Hahella chejuensis KCTC 2396: one gene and its partner. The protein of the gene in region 1 interacts with the protein of each later gene in a pairwise test. Links are inferred from orthologs where the notes say so. Each region holds a gene or a part of one and is shown in the gene's direction. Other genes may lie near its edges. The genes, in order: HCH_RS24125 and HCH_RS19670.

Region 1 (3,119 bases):
ATATGATGCTCCAGTACATAAAAGGGCAGGATCATCGGCAGCCCCAATCCCAGCAAGATAGCGAACAGGTCGAAGCCGGGGATAGGGATGGCCCATTTCCTCAATAAAACTGAATACAGTGACCAAATAACCATCGCCGCCGCCATGATGCTGTCGCCGGCGTTCATCTGCAAAGAGAGCAATGCGCTTGGTTCCCCATGTAGTATCACGTATAACGCGCCGAGAAAGGCGAACAACACGCCGACCCCGCTTTTAAGGTTCAGGCGCTGGCCAAGCAAAGGCATCGCCAAGACCAGAGTCGCTACCGGCAATAACGAGTTCACCAGCGTAATATTGAGCGCAGAGGTGAATTGCGCGGAGGTATACAGCAGCGAGTTGTAGGTCGCCACGCCGAGAAAAGCGAGCACGCCAATCTTGCCCCAGTGCTGCTTGATGATGTCTTTATGGCGCAGGAAAGCCCGTAAAATAAATGGTGAGATAAGGAGCGCACAAACCAGCCAGCGATGGAATGACAGCGCCAAAGGAGGAATGCTGTCATTGAAACCGCGCGCCACCAGTGCGTTGCCCGCCCAAAATAATGACGTTCCCGCCAGCCCCAGGTAAGGCGCTATTCGAAAAAAGAGTGAATCTGAGGCATTGACGTCGCTCACTGCGCGGGTCCTTTTGGGTTGCTGGCAAGGCGGGAGAACGCCGGGTCCTGCTGTAAGGGCTTCCGGGGCTTCCAATTCTAGGATAAATTCTATCTGTTCGGCCAATTTTTCCGTTTATATCAATCATTAAGCAGATGAGAGCGACGAACTGATTATGGAGCTTTTTGAAACATCCATTGTAGTGATTGGCGCAGGCGTCGTGGGACTAAGCGTCGCCAAAGCTTTGGCGGAAGGTGGACAGGATGTGCTGCTGTTGGAGCGCGAGAGTCTTATTGGCTCCGGTATATCATCTCGCAATAGTGAAGTGATTCATGCAGGTATCTACTATCCGCAAGGCAGCCTGAAAGCCGAAACCTGCGTAAGAGGTAAAGCGTTGTTGTACGAATACTGCGCTTCTCGCGGGATTCCTCATAAGCGTTGCGGGAAGCTCATTGTTGCAACTCACCCTGAACAGATGGATGCCTTGCAGCAAATATCTGAGACGGCTGCCGCCAATGGCGTGACGGACTTGCAGTGGTTGACCCAGGCCCAAGCCCTGGCGATGGAGCCCGAGTTAAGTTCTGTCGGCGCGCTGCACTCTCCTTCCACCGGCATTATCGACAGTCATCAGTATATGTTGTCTTTGCAGGGCGACTTTGAGCGCGCGGGCGGAATGACAGCGTTCAATGCGCCACTGCTGGGCGGGCGTATTGATGCGGGGCGGGTTGCTTTGAACGTTGGCGGCGCGGCGCCCTGCCAGGTGCGTGCGGAAGTGGTTGTGAATTGCGCTGGACTGGATGCGATGGGAGTGCTTGCTAACGTGGATGGATATCCTGTTGCTGGAATTCCTCCGATCTATTTCGCCAAAGGAAGTTACTTTTCTTTATCAGGGCGCAGCCCTTTTCAACGTTTGATATACCCTGTGCCGGAAGCAGGCGGACTGGGAGTGCACCTGACCTTGGACATGGGCGGACAGGCGCGGTTCGGCCCGGATGTTGAGTGGGTCGATCGGCCGGAGTTCAGTGTAAACCCCCAACGGATGGCTAAGTTCGCTCAGGCTATACGCAATTACTGGCCTGCGCTGCAGGAAGGCATGCTGCAGCCGGCGTATGCAGGAGTTCGCCCCAAATTGTCGTCGCAAGGCGCGCGCGCAGAGGACTTTGTCATCGATACGCCTGAACACAACGGTGTTGCAGGATGGTATAACCTGTTCGGTATTGAATCCCCAGGTTTGACGGCTTCGCTTGCTCTGGCTGAGACGGTGTCGAAACGGATATTAAATCGTTAAACGATCAGTCCATGGAGCGTCTCGCAATGCTAAAAACATAAACCTCAAGCGCGCCCGCCTGTTTCAGCGTGCGCGCAAGCTCATCTACTGTGCTGCCGGTGGTGACGACGTCGTCAATAATAATCAGCGGCTGCTGAGGGAGTTTGGATGAGGCCTCAAATCCATTCTTCACATTACTGCGTCTGCTTTTTCGATTTAGTCCGGTTTGAGGAGGAGACGCCTTTATCCTGCGACACAGTTTGTTGCTGTACTTTGCATTGGCGTAGCGAGCGAGGCTTCGAGCCAGCAGTTCCGCCTGGTTGAATCCGCGTTTACGTTGCTTGCTCTTGTGCATTGGAACCGGTATCAGAATGGGGGCGGAAATGTGTGCGTAGGCCTGTTGAAACGCAGGGAGGGCCGCCTGCGCTAACGCCCTGGCCCAATATCGTTTGTCTCCATACTTCAGCTGTCCGATGATGTGATTCATTGGAAAGATATAGTCAAAGGCGCTGGTGCTGGCGTCAAAGTGTGGGGGTTGTCGAAGACAGCGACCGCAGGGAACTGCGTCGGAGGCTATCCGGCTGACGCCGCAGCGGGAGCAGGGATGTTTGGGAGGCGTTAAGTCTGTGGAGCAGGCGGTGCAAATATGGGCGCTACCACCTGATTCGAGGCAAAGCAGGCAATGCTTTAGTTGTAAGCTGTTAACCTTTTCTCTGAGAAAGGTTGACAGCTTTTTGGTCCGGCTTATTATGTCTTCCATGAATTTCTCTCGTATTTGGGTCCACTTTCCTGTGTCGAGGCGGATTATATCTCAGGCCCCGGCTAGTTTTGTATAACAGCAAGAGTTTGATATGACAGCACCATGCAATCACCCATCCGCCATGACTGGTCTCTGGAAGAGGTTGAAGCTCTCTTCGCGCTACCTTTCAATGACTTACTATTCCAGGCGCAAGTCACGCATAGGCGGAACTTCGATCCGAATGAAGTGCAGGTCAGTACTCTGCTTTCTATTAAGACCGGCGCCTGCCCTGAAGACTGTAAATACTGTCCACAGAGCGGCCACTACAATACTGGTCTTGAGAAAGAGAAGCTGCTGGAAGTGGAAAAAGTGGTGAACGAGGCCAAGGCCGCCAAAGAGAAAGGCGCCAGCCGTTTTTGTATGGGAGCGGCCTGGAGAAATCCCCGCGCCAAGGATATGCCTTATGTCCTTGAGATGGTCAAAC
Region 2 (3,223 bases), 970 kb from region 1 along the record:
TTGTGATACTTCAATTCCGGGCCAATCTCGGAAATAGCGGCTCTGGGAAGAAAAGTGAGCGGTGTACAAAAAGATACAAACCGAAAAATTGTATTTTATTTAGCCATACAGACAATTCTCTGATTGGACTATGTCTAATGGGCCGGACACCTAACTATTACAAACCTCCTCCAAGCATTGCGTCCTTGCAAAGCTCTATCAAAGCCTGATGTCACCCGCCATGATAAATAGACAGAGCCATGCGGCGCACATGGGCAGGGAATTCTGTGGCGTAGTTGCTCCAGTCCTTATATTGGTCCAGTTTCAGTTCTTGCGACCAGCGGGGAATATTGTCCATGACCGCTCCAGGGCCTTTGGTGGCGATGGTTTTGTTAATCTGCGTAGAGACTAATTGATAGAGATCTTCCACGAAGGTTACGTTTTCCTGCAGAGCCTGCACGGAGGTGGAGGTTGAGTGCGCGTTTACCGCAATTTGCGGTTTCAGGTCCCGCATCAGTCTGAGGGCTTTCAGCACGCCCAGATAGTTGTCGTTGTCCATCCATATGCCGGGAATGATGTAACGGTCCGCATACAAATCCGCGCTGTAAATAATAGCGTCTTCAGGCAAGTGAATGATGGTGGAGGCGAAACCATCCGCAGGCCCGACATGGATCAGCGTCACTTTGCGGCCGCCAAACTGGAAACTGTGCTGGTCATTGAACACCGCGTGCACCTTTTTCGGGGCGGAACCTCCGACATCCAGATCAAACACGGCTTTACAGGAGAGGTGACAGATCACTTCCGCGCCGGGAAACGCCTCCGTACCGCCGACATGGTCCAAATGCTCATGGGATAGGACGATGCGGGTCACTGGGCGTGGCGTAAGTTTAGCGATTTCGGCCTGCAGCGCTTTCGCTCTTTCAGGATTAGCGGGATCAGTGATTAACACGCCATCCTCGGAGAGCAGCACCAGGCTGGTGACGCCAGCCTCGGAAATAGCGTATACATCCTGCTTCAACTTAGCGACTTCAGCTGCCTCAACCTCACCGATCATCAGCGTCGCCGCCAAAAACCAAATAATAATACTGTACATTTCAATTTCCTCATTTCTCGTGGTTTGAATGTTCGTGTACGGCAAAAAGTATTCGCCGAAAAAGAGATGGGAAGCCTAGGAATCAATTGGTTAATGGAAGGTTAACGCCAATTCGCATCGGCTGAATAGCGCCACTGGCGTTTAGCCTCGCATTCATTCAATTCCTGTGCTTTAATGCGCCCGTTTAAACCCACGTCAATATGAGGAGACTGCCATGGCACGGGCTAGCGCGCGTCACATCCTGGTAAACAGCGAAGATCAGTGCAACGATCTGAAAAAGCAGATCGAAGACGGAGCGGATTTCGCCGCTCTGGCCAAAGAACATTCTCAGTGCCCCTCCGGCCGCAACGGCGGCGAACTGGGCGAATTCGGCCCAGGTCAGATGGTTAAAGAGTTCGACCAAGTGGTTTTCAGCGCGGAAGTCGGCACTGTTCAGGGTCCGGTTAAGACCCAGTTCGGCTACCACCTGTTGGAAGTCACCAAGCGCACTGACTAAGAGCGCCGAGGGCGATGTTATTAACGTCGCCCTTCTCTCCTTCTCAACAGCCTTTATCTGCAATAAGTCCTTCTTTTTCCGCCCTCCCTCTTTAAATTTTCCGACTTTCCCTCCATAAATAACTTCAACCTTTTATCCGACCACCCCACAACGGTCCGCCCATGCAGCAAGACGTTTCTACAGCCCGCATCGGGGCGCTCAAAGCCACGTTTGAGTTTATTCTTCCTTACAAACGACAAATTGTGTTCGCGCTCTGCGCGCTGTTTTTCACCGCCGGCATCACGCTGTCCATAGGGCAAGGCGTGCGGCTGCTCATCGATCAGGGCCTGGCGACGCAATCGGAGCATATGCTGACCCGCTATGTGCTTATCTTTCTGGGCCTGATCGTGGCGCTGGCGCTCGGCACTTTCACTCGCTACTACTGGGTGACCTGGCTGGGCGAGCGCGTGGTGGCGGATATCCGGCGCAAAGTATTCGACCATCTCATCGAACTACATCCCGGCTTTTTTGAAAGCAATCGCGGACTGGAGATTCAATCCCGCCTCACCGCCGACACCACCCTGCTGCAATCAGTCATCGGCTCCTCCGTCTCCGTGGCGCTGCGTAATATCATCATGATGATCGGCGGTATCATCTGGCTGTTCATCACCAACGCCAAACTGACCGCCATTGTGATGATTTCGGTGCCTCTGGTGGTGTCTCCCATTCTGATATTCGGACGGCGCGTGCGGGGTCTGTCCCGGCGTAGTCAGGACAAAGTGGCGGACGTCGGTTCTTACATCGGCGAGGTGCTTGGGCAGATCAAAACCGTTCACGCCTATAATCATCAGAAATTAGACAAACAACGCTTTTCAGAACATGTTGAAGACGCCTTCAGCGTCGCCAAGGAACGCATCGTACAACGGGCCATTCTGGTGACAGTCGTCATCGTTCTGGTGTTAGGCGCGGTCGGCGCCATGCTGTGGATCGGCGGCCTGGATGTCATCCAGGGACGCATCAGCGGCGGCGAACTGGCGGCCTTCGTGTTCTACAGCGTATTAGTGGGCGCCGCGGTGGGCTCCGTCAGTGAAGTGATCGGCGAGCTGCAGCGGGCGGCCGGCGCGGCGGAACGTATCGTGGAGCTGCTGCAGTCGAAGAATGAAATCACCGCGCCGCAATTTGGCGTGAAAAGTTTACCTGAGTTAATCCCCGGCAACCTGTCTATAAGAGACGTCAGCTTTTCTTATCCGGCGCGTCCGGACGCCAACGCCATCGACCATTTGAACCTGGATGTCGCGCCGGGAGAAACCCTCGCGTTAGTAGGACCATCCGGCGCAGGAAAGTCCACGCTGTTTGACCTGTTGCTGCGTTTTTTCGATTGCAAGACCGGAGAAATCCGCCTGGAAGGCGTGGATATTCGGCAGCTTGAGCCTACGGATTTACGTCGCTGCTTCGCCCTGGTGTCGCAAACGCCGGCTCTGTTTTTCGGCTCCATTGAAGACAATTTACGCTACGGCAAACCGGACGCCACCCAAGAAGAAATCGAAGCCGCCGCCAAAGCTGCGAACGCCCATGATTTTATCGCCGCGCTCCCACAGGGCTACAAAACCCGCCTGGGAGATGCCGGCCTTGGCTTATCCGGCGGCCAAAAACAACGTATCGCCATCGCCCGCGCC

Evidence for each region.
Region 2: the proteins of HCH_RS24125 (region 1) and HCH_RS19670 interact in binary tests that used the Escherichia coli proteins (3 or more experiments, as listed by UniProt). The link is inferred for Hahella chejuensis KCTC 2396 from one-to-one orthologs.

Annotation. Positions count from the first base shown.
Region 1 is NC_007645.1:5,507,528-5,510,646, reverse strand. The notes cover bases 63-2,860. They hold HCH_RS24125 (NAD(P)/FAD-dependent oxidoreductase), read left to right. Parts: upstream 63-804; coding sequence 805-1,917; downstream 1,918-2,860. Other genes in these bases: bioB (biotin synthase BioB), read left to right, coding at 2,759-2,860; HCH_RS33955 (ComF family protein), read right to left, coding at 1,922-2,656; HCH_RS24130 (DMT family transporter), read right to left, coding at 63-650. In the rest of the region: more of HCH_RS24130, read right to left, coding at 1-62; more of bioB, read left to right, coding at 2,861-3,119. UniProt on the Escherichia coli protein: Catalyzes the dehydrogenation of L-2-hydroxyglutarate (L2HG) to alpha-ketoglutarate and couples to the respiratory chain by feeding electrons from the reaction into the membrane quinone pool.
Region 2 is NC_007645.1:4,537,017-4,540,239, forward strand. The notes cover bases 26-2,927. They hold HCH_RS19670 (peptidylprolyl isomerase), read left to right. Parts: upstream 26-1,286; coding sequence 1,287-1,568; downstream 1,569-2,927. Other genes in these bases: HCH_RS19665 (MBL fold metallo-hydrolase), read right to left, coding at 212-1,072; HCH_RS19675 (ABC transporter transmembrane domain-containing protein), read left to right, coding at 1,730-2,927. In the rest of the region: HCH_RS32580 (DUF4123 domain-containing protein), read right to left, coding at 1-14; more of HCH_RS19675, read left to right, coding at 2,928-3,223. UniProt on the Escherichia coli protein: PPIases accelerate the folding of proteins. It prefers amino acid residues with hydrophobic side chains like leucine and phenylalanine in the P1 position of the peptides substrates.